2 regions of the Aliiroseovarius sp. M344 genome follow, and region 2 is predicted to be linked to the other one. Evidence: riboswitches for the same ligand, from Rfam matches in the RefSeq annotation. Region 2 holds a riboswitch; the other holds the start of a gene.
What was found. Region 2 has a riboswitch for cobalamin ahead of cobW (cobalamin biosynthesis protein CobW). Riboswitches for the same ligand answer to the same signal wherever they lie in the genome.

Region 1: it holds a riboswitch for cobalamin, as region 2 does, so the genes downstream of both, K3556_RS15760 (DUF4198 domain-containing protein) here and cobW (cobalamin biosynthesis protein CobW) in region 2, are expected to answer to the same signal.

The regions. Positions count from the first base shown of each region.
Region 1 covers NZ_CP081154.1:7,338-17,369, reverse strand. Annotated here, with positions in the region: gene K3556_RS15790 (ABC transporter permease) at 1-426, shown strand, start outside; gene K3556_RS15785 (ATP-binding cassette domain-containing protein) at 419-1,051, shown strand; gene K3556_RS15780 (energy-coupling factor ABC transporter ATP-binding protein) at 1,055-1,705, opposite strand; gene cbiQ (cobalt ECF transporter T component CbiQ) at 1,692-2,480, opposite strand; gene K3556_RS15770 (cobalt ABC transporter permease) at 2,477-3,064, opposite strand; gene cbiM (cobalt transporter CbiM) at 3,061-3,678, opposite strand; gene K3556_RS15760 (DUF4198 domain-containing protein) at 3,689-4,474, opposite strand; cobalamin riboswitch at 4,596-4,809, opposite strand; gene K3556_RS15755 (Hint domain-containing protein) at 4,968-5,948, shown strand; gene K3556_RS15750 (hypothetical protein) at 6,236-6,598, opposite strand; gene K3556_RS15745 (MFS transporter) at 6,601-7,770, shown strand; gene K3556_RS15740 (ParB/RepB/Spo0J family partition protein) at 7,970-9,046, opposite strand; gene K3556_RS15735 (AAA family ATPase) at 9,043-10,032, opposite strand, start outside.
Region 2 covers NZ_CP081153.1:365,510-375,541, forward strand. Annotated here, with positions in the region: gene K3556_RS01665 (lytic murein transglycosylase) at 1-310, shown strand, start outside; gene K3556_RS01670 (YbjN domain-containing protein) at 376-843, opposite strand; gene smc (chromosome segregation protein SMC) at 911-4,366, opposite strand; cobalamin riboswitch at 4,568-4,772, shown strand; gene cobW (cobalamin biosynthesis protein CobW) at 4,803-5,882, shown strand; gene K3556_RS01685 (GNAT family N-acetyltransferase) at 5,879-6,331, shown strand; gene K3556_RS01690 (hypothetical protein) at 6,339-6,503, opposite strand; gene cobN (cobaltochelatase subunit CobN) at 6,567-10,032, shown strand, end outside.

The sequences.
Region 1 (10,032 bases), on a different replicon from region 2:
GACATGGGCCGCGCACCTGTCGCCTTCGCGCATCTGGTCTTCGTCCTGCCCTATCTGCGCCTGTCGCTGGAGGGGCCGTGGAAGACTTGGGACCGTCGCCAAGCCACTGTTGCCGCAGCCCTTGGCGCCAGCCCGAACCGCGTGCTCTGGCGTATCCGTCTGCCGATGCTGCTGGCCCCACTGCTGACCGCCATTGCGGTTGGGGTCGCGGTCTCTGTCGGGCAATACCTGCCCACGCTGTTGATCGGTGGGGGCCGGATCGAGACGCTGACCACTGAAGCCGTCGCGCTGGCCTCGGGCGGGGATCGTCGCGCGATTGGCGTCTTCGGTCTGATGCAGACCGCGGCGGCACTTGTGCCCTTTGCTCTGGCCTTGGCGCTGCCCGCCCTGATATGGCGCAACCGAAAGGGGCTTTTGAATGGCTGACGGGCTGCATCTGGACCGGGTAGAAATCACCCAAGGCGGCAAGCGCCTGATATCCGTCGACACCCATGTCGCCCCCGGCGCGGTGCTGACGATCATGGGGCCAAGCGGCGTGGGAAAATCCACGCTTCTGTCGGCCATCATAGGCACGCTGGACCGAGACTTTACGCTCGCGGGCCACATCCGCCTGATGGGCCGCGACCTGACCCCCCTGCCCCCGGACGAGCGCTGCGTCGGCATCCTGTTTCAGGACGCGCTGTTGTTTCCGCATCTGAATGTCGGGGCCAACCTTGCCTTCGGCCTGGCCCAGGGCGGGACCCGGACCGAGCGCCGCGCCAAGATCGACGCCGCTCTGGCCGAGGTTGGGCTGGACGGCTTTGCCGACCGTGACCCCGCCACCCTGTCCGGCGGGCAACGCGCGCGGGTGGCGCTGATGCGGATGCTGTTGTCAGAGCCCCACGCATTGCTGCTGGACGAGCCATTTTCAGGTTTGGATGCGGAACTGCGCGGGCAGGTGCGGCAACTGGTCTTTGACCATGCAAAGGCACGGGCTTTGCCGGTGCTGCTCGTGACCCATGATCGAGAGGACGCCGAGGCGGCGGGTGGCGCAGTTATTACACTGGGCTAGACCCTATTGCCGCTCCAGCACCCGGTTCTCCAGCCGATACGCATCAGGCGCAATCTCGGCGCGGAACTCGGGATCATGGCTGACCAGCAGGATGGCCTGATCGACTCCCTTCAAGATACCGACCAAGCGGGCATAGTTGTCCGGGTCCAGCGCATTGGTCGGCTCGTCCAGAATCAACACCTCCGGCTCCATCGCCAGCACCGTCGCCAGTGTCACCAGACGCTTCTCGCCACCTGACAGTTTGTGGGTCACGCGGTCGCGCAGATGGGTCAGGTTAAGCCGCGCCAGAATGTCATCGACAACCGCCACCGCCTCGTCACGTGTCTTGCCCAGATTAAGCGGTCCGAAGGCGATATCCTCGGCCACCGTCGGGCAAAACAACTGGTCATCTGCATCTTGGAACACAAGGCCAACGCGGCGGCGCAGCTCGTGAAAATCCGCCTCGGCCACACGCGGCTTGCCAAAGGCCGTGATGGTGCCCTGTGTGGGATGTAGCAGCCCCATGATGATCTTCAGAAGCGTGGATTTTCCCGCACCGTTCGGGCCGATCAGGGACACACGTTCGCCGGGACGAAGCCGCATCGAAGCCCCCTCCAGCACCGGGTCCAGCCCGGGATAGGCAAAGTGGATGTCCGACAGCTCAATGCACGGCATATGCGACCTCGGCCCAGACAAGGGCCGCAAGGGCTGTGCACAGCGCGGCGGCAAACAGCAGGTCCGCGCGGGTCAGGCGGAATTCATCCAGCAGCACGATGCGGCCCGAAAAGCCCCGGCATTTCATCGCCGCCAGAATACGCTCGGACCGTTCGATGGCGCGCACCAGCATCATCCCAACCAGATAGCCATAGCTGCGATAGGTGTGCCAGTTGGTGCCGGGTCGAAACCCGCGCAGCTTCATCGAGGTTCTGAGCCGCAGATATTCTTCGCGCAGCACATCGATATATCGGATCGTGAACATCATCAGATGCACCAGCCGTTCGGGCGTTTTCAGCGCAAACAGCGCATGTCCCATCGTCACCGGCTCCATCGAGCCGACCATGGTCATCACCGCCAGAATAACCGCATTGGCCGTCAGGCCAATCTCGACAGCCCGCCACAGACCTTCCCAACTGGCCGAAACGCCCCACACTGTGAACATCGGCGTGCCGGGCATGGTGAACGGCAACAGCACCAGCATGAAGATGATGAATGTGTCCATCATCGCCATGCGCCGCAACGTTTTCTGAAACGGCAGGCCCGAGATGGCCAACAACCACATCGACAGCACCATCGCGCCGGACAGCACGCGCAGATCAGACAGTCCAACAATGGTGACCGCGCAGATCACCGTGACCACGATGCGCATGCGGGGATCAAGCGTGGTGATGGCAGACCGAAACCCGCCAAACCCGGAAATCGCCTTGTCATCTCCGGTCAGAACATAGGTCATTTCTGGGCCTCCAGTTTACGGCGCGCAGCAATATAGAAGCCCAGACCGAACAGCCCAAAAATATAGCCCAACCCGCCCAGAACGGACTGGAAATTCGACTTGTTCTTGAAGGCTGTCAGTTCCTGGCGGATCGGGCGCAATTCGTCGCGCAGCATGGTCGCTATCTCGGCGCGGGTAACGTCCGATATTCCGGCAGTCTGCGCCATGGTGTCGGGCGCGCCGGACAGAACCGAGGCCCCGGCGCTGTCAGTGGCGGCCGTTTGACCAAGGATGGCCGCGACATCTGCCGCGCTCATCATGGTTTCGGCCACATGCCCTGCCCCAAGATCACCGCGAAAGATATGCGTGACGGGCTGGCTTGGGGTGAACAGAAAGAACCCGTCCGCGTCGGTGCGCGTTTCGCCAAGCTTGTTGCCCGCCTCGTCAAAGACCTCAACCACCAGATCGGCGGCCATTTCGCCGCTGGACAGGCCAATCTCGCCCTCGATCGCATCGCCGGACGGAAAGACCGCGGCAATCACGTTATGCGCCATGGCAGGCAGCGGTGTCATAAACACCAGCAACAGAAGCACAGACCGGATCATGCCAATCGTCCTTTCGACACAAGGAACAACTCAGGCTTCACCCGGCGGGCCAGGAAAATAGCAGCACCGGTCAGCAAGGCTTCGACCACCATCACCGGAATATGGGCGATGAACACCAGTTTCGCGGCCGCTGTGAACTCGTCCCCGGACAGCATCAGCGAAAAGGCCACGGCCAAAGTGGTGACCGCAATGGCAAAGCCGCCGCCGATCCCGCCCCAGATCGCGCCCTGCATGGGCGATCCGCGCGACACCAGCGGGCGAAACAGCAGGCCCGCCAAGACGGCGGGTCCCGCGATATTCACCGCGTTCACGCCCAGCACAGTCAACCCGCCAAAGCCAAAGAACACCGCTTGCAACAACAGCCCCACAAACAGCGCCGGAAACGCCGCCCAGCCCAGCACCAGCCCCGCCAATCCGTTCAGGATCAGATGGACCGAGCTTGGACCGATGGGCACATGGATCAGCGAGGCGACAAAGAAGCTGGCCGACAACACCCCTGCCACCGGGATGCGTTCCAACGGCAAGTGTTTCAGGCCTATCGCGATGCCACCGACCGCCGCAATCGCGCCGCCGATCACCACCGGGTTCGCCAGGGCGCCGTCTACGATATGCATGACAACCCCCTCACTTCAGGTCCTCGGCGCGGATCCAGATCACCGCATCCTGTGACAGCTCTTTGCCTTCGTGTTCCGTGACCGGACCAGACCCTAACGCGGCGAAACCCCAGTAGCCCGCTTTGGGAATGCCGAAGGTGAAGACACCGTTGTCATCCGCAATCGCAACCACCGCCCCGCCCGGCATGGGGTGTGCTGTTGGATCAGAGGTCGAAAAGAACTCTAGGTTAGGTTCGGCCGCCATATATTCAACTTCGATCTCGGCCCCGGGCACAGGCTGACCATCCGCCAACACCTGACCCGAAAAAGTCGAGCCAACAATCACGTTGTAAGGCTTGTTCAGCGGCAGGATTTCGGTGGGCAACCCGACCGGTTGATCCCAGTCGGTGGGCAACGTGTTGCGGTTCAGAACGACCTTGGCGATCTGCTGGATAAAGATATCCTCGCTTTGCTCGTAATACGGCGCAGGCACAGTCACCACGACATAGTCGCCCGAGCGTTTGACGGGGACAGTGGCACGATACGCCGCGGCCTCGTTCGTGGCCCCCTTGAACCGCGCAGGCTCCAGCCGATCTGACAGATCAACCTTGTCGCCATTATGCACCATGAAAAACTCGAGCGGTTGACCCATGTCCATAACATGGCCGTTCTCAAACGGGTGCCAGAATATCAGACCCATGGGCACGTCGCCCGGGCGGTCAATCATCGCCTCTTCGGTATAGTTCAGCTGGAAATGCGCAGACGCAGTGACCGGCAAGGCTAAGGCCAAAATGGTGGCCAGAAGGTTCAGTTTCATGTCGTCCTCTTTGGGTTGGCGGGCGGGTGCCTGCACAAAAGAAGGAACAACGGGGACAATGGCTCGGGAAGGTCTGGTGACCGCCGGGCCAGACGCGCACCCCGGCGTCCGGTAGGATATGGGCAAATGCCCAGCGTCCGGCAGGTCTCCTGACTCGCGGGTCTTCGCTTGGCTGGCCTTCCCGGGGCAAACCCCAGTGGCAAATTCAGCTTCGCTCGCCGCTCACAGTTGCGGGGGCAGTTACGGGTTTGGCGCCTAATGGCTACACCTCACCGTATTCCCTATTACTACCGTGGTGCCTCTGCACACACGGAACCGATCGCATAACTTCCATGTCAGAAACGCGGGGGCCGAGTCAAGCGGATGCAAAGCGTTGCCAGCGGATCAGCTACGACACGTTCTGTCGCAATCAAGCGAGTTGCCGCACTCTTTGTTCAGTACAGCTTTGCGCATCTGCGAATGTTGATTCACAGAAAAATTTAGCGATTACCAAATGCCGCAGTACAACAAGATCGTTTACAATATCGCCACCGGGGATGCCACTTACCCACATAGCGGCAATTTCACCATACGGGTCGCCGGAAAAATCACGGTCGACGATTCCAACGGCGCCGGTGACGCCGTTTTTGGCGATCTAACCCATACAGGTGGTTTCGACGCTGCCGAACAGGATGTCGTCGCCTCAACCGTTGCCGGAATAGACATCGGTGATACCGTTGATCTTCGTTATAAATATACCATCACCGGCTCGGATGGATCGAGCGGGACTGTCTATTTTATTGCGACCAACGGCACTGCTGATTATGGCCGGCTGATGTTGTCCAACTTCCCGTTGCGGACTGGCGTCACCTATACATTTCGCACATTCAATACCGATGGTGCCACGGCTTACGCCAATCTCGTTCCGTGTTTCACAAGCGGAACTTTTATCGCAGCTGCCGATGGCGACCGGTTGATTGACGACCTGAAGCCGGGCGATCTGATCAAAACACGTGATCACGGTTTGCAGCCCTTGCGCTGGATCGGTCGGCGCACTGTCCTTGCTAAGGGAAAGAACGCACCGATCCTTATCAAGAAGGGCGTGTTGGGAGATCACGATGACTTGGTTGTGTCGCAGAACCACCGAATGTTGATCGTTGCCGCCGCCGCAGATTTGTATTTCGGCACGCCAGAGGTTTTGGTCGCTGCAAAGCACCATTTGGCAAACAAAGGCGTCAGCCTGCAGGAAAATGGGACTGTCACTTATTTCCATCTACTGTTTGACCAACACCAGATCATCACGGCGAATGGCGCCCAAAGCGAAAGCTTTTTCCCGGGCGAAAATGCGTTGAATGCATTGGAGCACGACGTGCGCCAAGGGGTATTGGCGCTGTTTCCCGAATTGGCAGCGTTCGACACATCAACGGCCTGGAGATCGGCCCGCCCGGTCCTGAACCGTAAAGAAGCCGCCGTTCTGAACCTGCATTTATTCTGACTACCAGCGCGTTAATTTCGGGCTCAGCGCGTGACATAGGAATGCTGGCATGCCTTGCTGGCTGATTGCTCGCGGGGGAAACCTCGTCTAACCACACCCATGAGGCCACTCTAACCTATTGAATTTTTTATATTTTTCTAAGCCCTTTTTGCTCAGCCTCGCGATATGTGGATACGTCACTGGAAACACGCCGCACCAACCGTCGACACGCAACACCAGCCCGCCGGGAATGATTACCGCGCCAGACGCGAATTCGGCTTGATGAGTGTCGTGTTATAAAGCTGGTCTCACTTTCCCCGTCGCTTGGCGATGTGGTGAAAAAGACCGAATACCGCCGCGAAGGTCGCGATAGCTGCGAGGATTTTCCACTCCACCCGTCCAACCTTACCAACAAAGGCTTCGATGGCCGTACCGATCGCGCCGCGGTTTCTTGACCCCGTCCGTGCCGCGATACTAGCTTGGGCAATCTCTTTGACGCAAGCACACACAGTGGCCACAAGGTATTCTCGGGTCGGGGTGTTTTCAAACGATCTGGGCCGTCCAACTGGCAGGACAATCGCACCTTTAGGGGTCGACAGTCGCGGTTTTCTGGTGACGGATGCGGGTCCGCCAGTGCCATACAGTGTCGCGTCCCTAGATAACGAGGTCATGCATGTCCATCCCCCCTGCCCCCGCCATACTGGCCGCGCGCAATGCGGTGATCGCGATGTTCGTTCTGAACGGCACGCTGTTTGGCCTTTGGGCGTCGCGCATTCCGACCGTCTCGGCGAAATTGTCGCTGGATCCCGGCGCGTTGGGCATGTTGTTGTTGCTGATGGGCGGCGGTGCGATTGCTGCCTTTCCGCTGGCCGGGCGTTGGGTTGACCGGCACGGTGCGGCGACCACAACCGTCTGGGTCGCATTCCTCCACGCCCTGTCGATCCTTGGCATCGGGCTGGCACCAAACCTCGCATCGCTTGCCGTTGCATTGGCCTTCTTCGGGGCCACCCATGGCGCGATGGATGTGGCCATGAACAGCTGGGCGGGCGCGGTTGAGCGCCACCTGCCCCGCCCGATGATGTCGCGCTTTCACGCCTCGTGGTCGGTGGGCGCAGGGATCGGTGCCGCGTCTGGCTTTGTTGCGATCAAGCTTGGCTTGCCGGTGCTGGCGCACGGTGCGCTTGTGATCGGCGTTGTGGCAGCCATCAGCCTTTGGTTGGCAGTTAGGCCCTCCAGATCGCCGCTATGGGCTCCTGAACCGGCCTCCAGCGCCGCTCACGCGCCATTGTTCACCCTTCCAAAGGGTCCGATGGTGCTGGTCGGGCTGCTAGCCATGTGCGCGTCCCTTGGTGAAGGGGCCATGGCGGACTGGGGGGCGATCTTTCTGATAACCACCACCGGCGTGACCGAAGCCTCGGCGGCGGTTGGATATGCCGTGTTTTCGGTGGCAATGGTCATCATGCGTCTGGGCGGTGATCGCGTTACCCACAGGTTTGGTCCGGTTAAAACCGCGCGGCTGGCGGGGGCCACGGCCGCTTTGGGGGCGGGTCTGGCCGTCGGCATTGCCACCTATCCTGCGGCATTGCTTGGCTTTGCATTGATGGGGGTCGGCTATGCGGTGATCATGCCGCTGGCTTTCAGCCGCGCCACCAGCGACCCGGTTCTGTCCCCCGGCAAAGCGGTCGCCAGTCTGGCCACGCTTGGCTACGGAGGGCTGTTGCTGGGGCCACCGGTGATCGGCTTCATCGCGCAGGTCAGTTCTCTGCGGGTCAGTTTTGCATTCCTGCTGGCGCTGGCGATTTTGATGGCCGTTTTGGCCCCTGCCCTGTCGCGCCAGGACTGAAAACCCAAAGTTTTCGCGCCCAATACGGTTTTCGGGGGCAATCATCGCCTAAAATATTGTTTTATTTATGAAATCATCAAAGTGAAGGGCAATTCCCCGAAACCCCGGGCATTCCCCCCGATCTGTCCCCGCAGGGACAGTGATCCCGGCTTGGGCAAGGTGTCCCCGTGGGGACACCCCCTGCCCCGGCGCAATTCAGTCAGCCGTCCAACTCGCGAAAGAACGCCTTCACAGCCTCCTCCAACCGATGGCGATCCACATTGGAAAAGTCGCGCGCGATACGCATCTCGATCCGGCCTTCGGACGCGGCGCAGCGGACCGTGCCGCCCTTCACATCCTGACGGAATGTTGTCTTGGCGACGCCCTTGGGTTTTGGCTCGGATGGCTTGCGCGCCGAGGGTTGCGGAGACGCCTGTTCGCGCAACACCGCAAGTTCCGCCTCAGGAGTGGTCACTAATGCAGCCGCTAGAGCCGCTCTGACCTTCGCAGCCGCCCCGTCTTCGGACATCAGACGTTTTTCCAGCATTAGACCCAAAGCCCGCGGAATAGCCTCAGGAAACTTCAAATGCGAGCCAATCGCGTCCAGTAGTGCCATAAAATGTTTGATATAGCTTCGCTTTTGACGGGACACAGACCCAAACAGCGCCGTTAGAGCCTGATCTGCATCCTGCGCCGAGGTTTCTGGATCGGCGACATAACCACGCGCCAATTCCGCCATCTCGGCAAAGGAAATATCGCGCCGCACAAGGTTTTCGTCGACCATCCGGCGATAGAGCAACTCAAGCTCTTCGCCATGCGCCATCAGCCCTGCAGGGATACGCGCAAAGCGCTCGTCGCCGGTTTCATCAAACAGTTCCTGAAACGCAGACAAGCGGCGGAACCCCTGAACCAGCTCAAAGACCCCCTCGCCCACCTGCTCGACCCGGATCGGGTTTGACAGGCCGACGTCGCGGATCGAGGCTTTCAACTCGTCCAGATCTTCGTCCCGACCCTGTTTGCGATCGCGCGTCAGCTTGTCGGCCCGTATGGCGTCCAGCGGGATCAGATCCGTGATCAGCCCCGCCTTTTTCAGCCGCACATGTTCGTGGGCCAGCCGGTCGTTTTCGGCGCGTATGCTCGCCTCGACCGTTTTGCGTTCCTCCAGCGCTGCGGCATTTTCCGAGATCGCCGAGGCCATCGGACCGCGACGGTGTTCGACCGCCGGTTCCGCGGGCGGCTCGGCCGCGGGTGTGTCAGCTTCCGGGAAGTCGATGTCAAAGACGCGACGTTTGCTCATGCTCTATCCTCCAGCTTGTCCCAGGCGGTCAGCAGGTTGTCCCTGAATTCTTCATACGCGGTGTCAAACGACCCCCGCGCCCGCCGCCAAGTTTCCCGCGTCATATCGCGGTAATCGATTTCATAGATCGAACTGAGAAAGCGGCCAGATTGCTCTACCGCGCGCGTCATCTCGATCGGATGTTCGGCCAAGCGTTCCCCAAAAACCTTACCAAATGCCGTGCGCATCGCACGGTGCAAATCGTTGGACGCCTCATAGCGGGTCAACAGGAACCGCACGTCGGCAAACACTTTGGGAAGCGACATTGTCCCCGCGGGGACAGAATTGGTGAACCGCGCCAAATCCTCCAGCGCCTCAGAGAGCTGACCGATGAAGGACGTGGTGCTGTCATATTCCCAATAACCTGGGCCTGACGGGATATAGAGCACATCGGCCGCAAATACTGCGTTCATGGACTGATAGCCAATCGCGGGCGGGCAATCGAAAATGATCATGTCATAGGCGTCATCCGCAAGGCCATCGAGGAACCGCGAGACGGCAGCGAAAAACGACCATTCCGGGTTTACATGCCGATACTGCGCGGACGCAAATTCCACGAAGGCCGCATTGGCGCAGCTGGGGATGATGTCGATCGTCGGCCAACATGTCGGCTTAATGAAGTCCGAGTTGCGAAGATCGGACAGGCCCATATCGGTGATCGCGGCGGGCAGGCGGCGTTGGGGCAGGGCGGTTCCGCTTTCGGCTCCCGCAACCGCGCTGTTCATCCGCTCGGTCTCTTGAATAAGGTCGCGCGCCATGACGCCCCAGACGGTGTATTCCTCGGCCACGTCAGTCAGGCCCATCGAATGGCTCAGCGTCGCTTGCGGGTCGAAATCCACACAAAGCACGCGATAGCCATCCAATGCCGCGGCATGCGCGAAGTGAAGCGCAACGGTGGATTTGCCCGCACCGCCTTTGAAATTCGCCACCGCCGCCCGAATCGCGCG
Region 2 (10,032 bases):
TTTCATTGCCTATCCGAACTTCAACGTTTATTTCGAATGGAACAAAAGCTTTGTCTATGTGACGACCGCAGCTTATTTCGCCACGCGGCTGGAAGGTGCCCCGGTCTACAATGCAGGTAACCCCGATCCGGCTTTTTCAGATCAACAGATGAAAGCTCTGCAGAACAAGTTGGCGGCGCGCGGTTATGATGTCGGCAAGGTCGACGGTATTCTTGGTGCAAAAACCCGGGCCGCGGTCCAAAAAGAGCAGGTTCGGCTAGGCCTACCAGCGGATGCATGGCCGACCGCGCAACTGCTAAAGGCGCTTTAGGCTCGGCAAAGGTCAAAAGCGTCGTTCCGTTTGTGACGGAGCTATGCCTTTCCAGGACCTCGCATTTAAGACAGCTGCGCTTCGAAGCTCTTGACCAGTTCTGTCCAGATATCAAACATCTCGTCAAAATCATCCGAGCTGACGCCGGCATGGCCGGTATAGATATCGTATTCCAGCTTTTTTCGTCCGTCCGGGTCCTCGTAGACGCGGCCATATCGTTGGTCCGCGTTCCAGGTGTTTAGGGCGTCGCGTGAGATTTCATTTTCTGCGGTATAGCCCGCATAAAGTTGCAGCGAGTTGCAGTTCTCGTTGTCGTTGCAGCCATAAAAGAAAACGGCAAATGTGGTGCCGTAGTATTGAACTTCAATCAACGGATCGCCAACGCTGTCTTCGCTCAGAGTGGCCGGAGCGCCTATCTCTTTGAAATAGCCCAACACACTTTGTGGATCAGAGGCCTTGACGGGATCGGCAAGCGCGCCCGTCGCTAGACTTGCCGCGAGTGTTGCGGCGGCTGCAAGCAATTGAAACTTCATGGTATCTCTCCGGTTGGTCACTGCCAACAGACCCTAGGCGGGTTTGTCATCCAGCGCAACGGAGTGGTTAAGCCACAAGCGCCTCGGCGTTTTTCAGGTCGACACTAACCAACTGGCTGACGCCCATCTCGGCCATTGTCACGCCGAACAGGCGGTCCATGCGAGCCATAGTCACGGCATGGTGTGTGATGATCAGGAACCGGGTGTCAGTTCGGCGGGTCATTTCGTCCAGCAGGTCGCAGAACCGCGTGACATTGGCGTCATCCAGCGGCGCGTCAACCTCGTCCAGCACACAGATCGGGGCGGGGTTGGCCAGGAACACGGCAAAAATCAAAGCCAGTGCAGTCAAGGTCTGTTCGCCGCCTGACAACAAGCTCAGGGTCGACAGTTTCTTGCCCGGCGGTTGGCACATGATCTCTAGCCCGGCTTCCAGCGGATCATCGCTTTCAACCAAGACCAGCTTGGCTTCGCCGCCACCGAACAGGTGCTTGAACAGGTTGCCGAAGCTATCATTGACTTGTTCAAACGCTGTCAAAAGCCGTTCGCGTCCTTCCTTGTTCAAGCTTGCAATGCCGCTGCGCAGTTTCTTGATCGCTTCTTCCAGATCGGTTTTTTCTTTCAGTAGGGTGTCGTGTTCTTCCTGAACCTCTTTCGCGTCTTCTTCGGCGCGCAGGTTCACGGCACCCAACGCATCGCGCTGCCGTTTCAGACGATTCACATCGTGTTCGATTTGTTCGGCGGACGGCATCTTGTCGGGGTCGGCATCAAGCGTATCCAGCAGGGCTTCAGGTGTGGTCTCCATATCCTCTGCGATACGTTCAACGGCATAGGTCACCGTTTCGCGTGCAGCTTCAGTGCGGGCTTCCGCTCGGGCGCGCGCCTCGCGCGCCTCGCCAGCGGCGCGTTCTGCATCGCGCTCTGCAGTGGTCGCTTCACGCTCTGCGGTTTCGCCCTCGGCCAGCTTGTCGGAGGCTGCCTTGCGCCGGGTTTCAGCTTCGTCGATGGCGTTGGCAAGCTCGCCTCGCTTGGCAGCCAGTTCGTCGGGCGCTGCGTTGGCGTCTTTAAGCTCTGCTTCACTTTCGTCCTTGCGGTCTTCAAGCTCGGCAATCCGCTTGCCAGCTGTTTCAAGGCGGTGCTTCCAGCCCGACACTTCCTTGATGATCTCTTGGCTGCGGCGGGTGCGCGCTTCGCCTTCACGGCGCAATTCATCATGGGCCGAGCGTTTGGCCATCATCGTCATGCGCGCAGCTTCAACGGCCATTTTGACGTCATCAACCTGCGCGCGCGCGGCATCCAGATCGCCCAGATCGGCCACGCCGCGCTCCGCTTCAACCAACCTTTGCCGCGCACCCATTGATTCTTCTTCGTGGCGTTTCAGCGCCATACCAAGGTTTTCCAGTTTGCCACCGGCGATGTTTTGGTCTGCCTCGGCGCGTGACAGGGCGCGGTTGGCTTCGGTCATTGCACGATCGGCGTCGCGGCGCGCGTCACGCGCTTGTTTGTCTGCCTCGGTCGTTTCGATCAGCCGTGCCTTTAGGGTTTCATGGGCGGCGCGCGCGCCGTCGGCGCGGGCCGAGGCGTCTTCAAGGTCTTGCTTGAGTTCTTGCAGGCGGTTTAGCTGCTCGAGCCGCAACGCGGCGGTTGACGGCTGATCCTCTGCCGCTGCACGAAAACCGTCCCAGCGCCACAAATCGCCTTCCATCGACACCAAGCGCTGGCCGGGTTTCAGGTCAGCTTGCAGGCGGCTGGCGTCTGCTGTGCTGACCAGACCAATCTGGCTCATTCGGCGGGCCAGCACCTCTGGCACAGTCACGTAGTTGGACAGCGCGTTGACGCCATCCGGCAGTGATTGTGATTGCGCATATGCTGGCAAAGAGGCCCAGCCGGACGGCGCATCACCATCGATTTCTGGCGCACGCAGGTCGTCCGCCAGCGCCGCGCCAAGAGCCTTTTCATAACCCGGCTTTACCCGAAGATCGTCCAGAACCTGCCCGCCTTCAGACGCGTCACGCTCGACCAATCGTGCAAGGGCCTGCACCTCGGCATGCAGTGCGTTGACTTCGCCTTCGGCCGACGAACGCGCGGCGCGGGCATCTGCTTCGCGGGCTTGCGCTTCATCACGCGCTTCGTCTGCGGCAATCAGAGCGGCCTCGGCGGCGGCAGCGGCTTTGGTCGCTGTGGTTTCGGCGGCCTTGGCGGCTTCGTAATCCGCACCGGCCTTGCCCAGGGCAACCTTCGCCTCGTCCATGGCTGCGCGGGCGCGTTCAGCCTCTCCTTCGCTTTTCTCAAGCGTTTTGCGGCTGTCTTCCAGAAGGCGGTGGGCAGATTGGTGCCGCGCCGACAGGCGGGCCACATCTTCGGTCAACTGGGACAGATCACCTTCGCGCTCCTGCAAAATCGCAGCCCCCTCACGCGCCTCGGCATTGGCGGCTTCCAGGGCGGCCTCATGCCCATCAGAGGCTTTGGCGATCTGCGCCTGTTCCCAGTCCAGCCGTTCGATCGTTTCGCCAGCATCCTTGTTCAGGCCGCTTTCGCGCTCGATGTCGCGCGACAACTGGGCGATCCGCGAGGTCAGGGTTTCAATGCGCTGTCGGGCTTGAGCCTCTTGGTCCGACAACTGGTCACGCTGCACTTGCAGACGTTGCAGGATGGCGGCTGCCACTGCTTCTTCTTCGCGAAGTGGCGGCAGGCGATCCTCAGCCTCTTGCCGCGCTTTCGTAGCGGCGCGCGATGCTCCCTCTGCCGCTGCTGCGGCCTTGACGCGGTCGGTCAGTTGAGCTTCGGCTTGCGCGCGGGCGGCGTCCGCTTCTTTCCAGCGACGATACAGAAGCAGCCCTTCAGCCTTGCGCAGATCATCGCCAATGGTGCGATACCGGGCTGCCTGACGTGCCTGCCGGGCCAATTGGCCCAACTGGGAAGCAAGTTGTTCGATCACATCATCGACACGCGACAGGTTTGTCTCGGTGCCTTTCAGTTTCAACTCGGCCTCATGACGTCGTTGATACAAGCCAGAGATGCCGGCCGCTTCTTCCAGAATGCGGCGGCGCGATTTGGGCTTTGCGTTGATCAGCTCGCTGATCTGGCCCTGACGAACCAAGGCCGGGGAATGCGCACCGGTTGACGCGTCAGCAAACAGCATCTGCACATCGCGCGCACGCACATCCTTGGTGTTGACCTTGTAAGCCGACCCGGCATCCCGTGTGATCCGGCGCACAATTTCAAGATTGTCGTTGTCGTTGAAACCCGAGGGCGCCAACCGCTCGCTGTTATCGAGCAGCAGGGCGACTTCGGCAAAGTTGCGGGCAGGACGGGTCGAGGCCCCCGCGAAGATCACATCCTCCATCCCGCCGCCTCGCATGGCGGTCGGGCGGTTCTCGCCCATCACCCAGCGCAGTGCCTCAAGCAGGTTCGATTTGCCGCATCCATTGGGCCCGACCACGCCTGTTAACCCATCCGCGATCACCAGATCGGTCGGGTCCACGAAGCTTTTGAAGCCATTCAGTCGGAGCTTTGAAAACCGCAAGCGGTCTGCCTCATCGTTGATTCTTTTCAGGCTCCGAGTTTTTCGGGGGATTGGGGGTGAGTCAACGACTGACCGCGACATATGGATAATTTTGCCGGGTTATCCACAAGATATTGCTTTTCAGCTGCTCGGCATGTTGAACATCGCCGCCAAAGAGCGGTTTCAGGTCGGTTTCCGTCTTGACCCTGACAAGCGGCACACGGCAAACAGGGTCCGCATGGTTCCCCACTTAGGGGAGAATAGGGAATGCAGTGAGGGTGACCCAATCCGGGACCCGATGCTGCAGCCGCCCCCGCGACTGTAAGCGGCGAGCGTCCACCTGATGCCACTGGCCACAAGGCCGGGAAGGCGGACGGACGCGTCGACCCGCAAAGCCAGGAGACCTGCCATGCGCAACGAAACCCACCCGTCGGGGAGACGGGGCTTGGAGGACAAGATGCAAAGCAAAATACCGGCCACCGTTGTCACGGGCTTTCTGGGCGCGGGCAAAACCACTTTGATCCGCCACATGCTGGACAATGCAAACGGCAAGCGCATCGCGTTGATCATCAATGAATTTGGCGATCTGGGCGTCGATGGTGACATCCTGAAAGGCTGCGGGGATGAAACCTGTAGCGAAGATGACATCATGGAGCTGTCGAACGGTTGCATCTGCTGTACGGTGGCCGAGGATTTCATCCCGACGCTGGAAAAGTTGCTGAACCGCGACACGCCCCCTGACCACATCGTGATTGAAACTTCGGGGCTGGCGTTGCCACAGCCTTTGGTGCGTGCGTTTCAGTGGCCAGAGATTTCGACCCGTGTCACCGTGGATGGCGTGGTGACGGTGGTGGATGGCAAGGCTGTGTCTGATGGTCAGTTTGCCTCGAATCTCGCGGCGGTAGAAGCGCAGCGGAAGGCGGATGAGAATCTTGATCACGAGACCCCACTGTCAGAACTGTTTGCCGATCAGGTCGCTTGTGCTGACATGATTGTGGTGAACAAATCCGACCTGTTGGGTGACGCCGAAGCCGATGCTTTGGTGGGCAAGTTGTCCGCCGATGCACGTCGCGGTGTCCAAGTTGTGCGTACTTCGATGGGTGCGCTGCCGGTCGAGGTGTTGTTGGGGCAGGGTGTTGGTGCCGAAGGCGACATGGCCGCACGCCATGAAATTCACCACCATCACCACCACGATGATGACCATCATGATGATGACCACGACCATGAAGATGATCACCATCACGATCATGACCACGACGCGTTTGAAAGCTTTGTTGTTACCCGTACAGAAGTTACCGATCCGGCGGCCTTCGCCGAACAAGTGGCCCAAACCATCCGGGACCATAACATCTTGCGTCTGAAAGGCTTTGCGGCGGTGTCCGGCAAGCCAATGCGGCTAACTCTGCAAGCAGTTGGCCCGCGGGTTGATACCTATTTCGACCAACCATTTGGGACGCAACCGCGCGAAACCCGTTTGGTCGTCATCGGGCAAGCCGGTCTGGACCGTATCGCGATCGAAAGGGCACTGGTGGCATGACCATCGAAATCGTCCCCGGTGACCCCCGCGACCCGGGGGCGGTGGCTCTGCTGAAGCAAAGCCATGCATTGATGGAAGAGCTGTTTCCGTCCGAGGATAATTTCTATTTGGACATCGACCAGCTTTGTGCACCCGAAATTTCGTTCTTCATGGCGCGTGAAGGGGACAAGGTGCTGGGCACCGCGGCCCTTTATGAAGCGGGTGGTTACGGCGAGGTGAAGTCGATGTTCGTCTCGACCGAAGCGCGTAGCCGGGGGGTCGGCGAGGCGCTTTTGGCGGAACTTGAGGACACCGCACGGGCAAAGGGGTTAAGCGCGATGAAGCTTGAAACCGGCAATGCGTTGCACGCGGCGCACCGTCTTTATCAACGGGCCGGGTTCACAAATTGTGGGCCGTTTGGACGGTATATGAACGCCGCCAGCTCGATTTTCATGGAGAAGGCGCTGTGACTGTCGCTCAGTCCTTCTTGGATTTTTCGGCGGCAGCTTTCATCCGCGCAAGCAGGGCGGCTTTGTCGTCCTTGCGGTTCAGGGGGTTCTTCTCGGTGCCGCGCGCATTGTGTTCGGAATGGCGCGGTGTTCCTTTGGCGGGCTTGGGCGCGCCGGCTGCTTTATAGTCCATAATTCTACCTTGATCGGGTGACTGTTTGCCCGGTCCATAACACCTTATTTCAAGGGACGCGATATGCATCTTCTTGCAGCCACACCCGGTTCCATCGACGATGGGAAAGAACCCGTCGATCTGGGGCAATCGCCTGCGGATGTCGTGTTCATTTCGGCGGCGGATACCGAACTGGCCGGGCTGTCGCAGGCGCGCGCCGAGATGGAAGGCGCGCCCGGATTGCGACTGGCCAACATGATGCATCTGGCGCATCCGATGTCGGTTGATCTGCATATCGATAATTGCGCAACCAAATCCAAACTGGTGATTGCCCGTGTTCTGGGTGGCGTTGGCTATTGGAAATACGGGGCAGAACAGTATGCGGCGCATTTGCGCGACGCAGGCGTGCCGTTGGCGCTGTTGCCCGGTGACGACAAGCCGGACGCAGAATTGCGGGCGATGTCGACCGTGTCAGACGAGGATTACGATGCGCTCTGGGCCTATCTGGTTGAAGGCGGGCCCGAGAACGCGGTTGGGTTTCTTGCTTATGCGAAGACTATTCTGGATGGCGGAGAAAAACCTGAAGCCGCGCGCCCATTGTTGCGCGCCGGCGTCTATTGGCCGGGGGCGGGCGTCGCCGATCTGAGCGCAGCGCAAGCAGACTGGACCGATGGTGCGCCCGTTGTGCCGATTGTTTTTTACCGTGCGCTGGTGCAGGGCGCGGGCTTAAACCCGATCAACCGGCTCGTGCGGGCGTTGTTGCGGCAAGGCCTCAATCCACTGCCTGTCTTTGTCGCATCGTTGAAGGACCCGGTATCGGTCGCGACGATGGAGCATCTGTTCACCGAAGCCGCCCCGGATGTGATCCTGAACTGCACGTCCTTTGCGGTGGGGTCGCCGCATGTGGGCGACACAGCGCAATCCGCAAACCCCTTCCAGATGCCTTGGTGCCAAGCCGCGCCGGTTTTTCAGGTCGTTCTGGCTGGGTCAAGCGAAGCAGCGTGGGAGGAGGGTCTGACCGGTCTGTCGGCGCGCGACATCGCGATGAATGTGGCATTGCCCGAAGTGGACGGCCGTATCCTTTCCCGTGCGATCAGCTTCAAGGGTGAGGCTTTCTTTGACGAGGCTACAGAGTGCCCCATTGCAACCTATCGCGCGCGCGGTGACCGGGTGCAATTCGTGGCCGACCTAGCCGCAAGCTGGGCAAAGTTGCGGCAGGCTGCACCAGCCGACCGGCGCGTGGCGTTGATCATGGCGAATTATCCCAACAAGGACGGGCGGCTGGCCAACGGTGTTGGGCTGGATACACCCGCCGCCGTGGTGCACGCGTTGAGGTTACTAAAGACCGAAGGTTATCGTGTCGCAGATGCGCCCGCAGACAGCGACGCATTGATGCAAGCCGTGATGAAAGGTCCAACCAACTGGCTGACAGATCGCGCCACCCGCACAGGCGGTGTCACCCTGTCGATGGCGGATTATCAGATCAGCTATGGACAATTGCCATGGGCGTTGCGCGAGGCAATTGAAACGCGCTGGGGCAAACCCGAAGCTGATCCGTTCTATACCCCCGGCGACGTCGACTGCGGGTCTTTCGCCCTGTCGGTGATTGAACATAGTAATGTGGTCGTCGGTGTGCAGCCCGCGCGCGGTTACAACATTGACCCAACCGATACCTATCACAGCCCCGACCTAGTGCCGCCGCACAACTACCTCGCCTTCTATTTCTGGCTACGTCACACCTTCGGGGCGCATGCGATGGTTCACATGGGCAAGCATGGCAACCTTGAATGGCTGCCGGGCAAATCGGTGGCGCTGTCGGGCGAATGCTGGCCCGAGGCCGTGCTGGGTCCAACGCCGCATGTCTATCCCTTCATTGTCAACGACCCGGGCGAAGGCACGCAGGCGAAGCGCCGGTCACAGGCCGTCATCATTGACCATCTGACGCCGCCATTGACGCGGGCAGAAACCTATGGGCCGCTGCGCGATCTGGAAGCGCTGGTGGACGAGTATTACGAGGCGGCCGGGGTCGACCCGCGCAGGATTACCCATCTTCGCCGTGAAATCCTGAGCCTGACCTCTGCCACCGGGCTGGATCTCGATGTCGGTATGGCGGGGGATGATGAGGATCAGGATCTGGCCAAGCTGGACGCCTATCTGTGCGAGTTGAAAGAGGCGCAAATCCGCGATGGTCTTCACGTGTTTGGACAGTCGCCTGAGGGGCGGTTGGAGCGTGACTTGGTGCAAGCTTTGGTGCGGGTGCCGCGCGGAACAGGCGATGGTGGGGACGCGTCGCTGATCCGGGCCTTGGCGTCCGATCTTGATCTGAAGTTCGACCCGTTGGATTGCGAGATGGCCGAGCCGTGGGGCGGCCCGCGGCCTGACATCCTATCTGGTGATGATGCTTGGCGCAGCAACGGCGATACAGTTGAGCGGCTGGAGCAATTGGCCGCCCGTATTCTGGACCGAGAAGCTCCCGCACCGGGCAGCGCCAGCACCGCCGTTCTGAATGAGATCAAAGAACGCGTGCGCCCAAATGTGGCAGCCTGCGGCCCCGGCGAAGAAGCGGGGCTGCTCACCGCCCTTGCAGGGCAATTCGTCGCCCCCGCGCCATCCGGCGCGCCGACTCGCGGACGATTGGACACGCTGCCCACCGGGCGCAATTTCTATTCCGTCGACAGCCGTGCCGTGCCGACCCCGACCGCTTGGGCGCTGGGCTGGAAATCGGCCAGCCTGTTGATTGACAAACACCTGCAAACCCATGGCGACTGGCCACGCGCGATGCTGGTCACCGCGTGGGGCACGGCGAATATGCGCACCGGCGGAGATGACATCGCGCAAGCATTGGCCCTGATGGGCGTGAAGCCGAAATGGGACAGCGCCAACCGGCGGGTGACAGGGTTTGAAGTGATCCCCGTGACCGCGCTGGGCCGTCCGCGTGTGGACGTGACCTTGCGCGTGTCGGGCTTCTTCCGCGATGCGTTCCCTCAGTTGATCTCGTTGGTCGATAGCGCCGCGCGCGCCGTGCAGGCGCTGGACGAACCCGATGACGTGAACCCGGCCGCCGCGCGCGTTCGGGCGGGTGAGGCCGCGCACAGGGTCTATGGATCAAAGCCGGGTGCCTATGGCGCGGGACTACAGGCAATGATAGATGAACGACTTTGGGCCAACAAAGCAGATCTGGCCGATGCTTATCTGGAATGGGGTGGCTATGCTTATGGCGCGGGCGGCGAAGGTGCGCGCGACCGGGAGGGGTTCGAGGCGCGCTTGGGTCAGGTCGAAGCTATTGTGCAGAACCAAGACAATCGCGAGCACGACCTTCTGGACAGCGATGACTATTACCAGTTCGAAGGCGGTGCAGCGGCGGCGGTGTCGACGCTGCAAGGGCGCGACCGGCCGATTTATCACAACGACCACTCGCGCCCGGAACGCCCGGTGATCCGCACGCTGGATGACGAGATTGGGCGCGTCGTCCGCTCGCGGGTTGTGAACCCGAAATGGATCGACGGGGTCAAGCGTCACGGCTACAAAGGCGCGTTCGAGATTGCTGCGA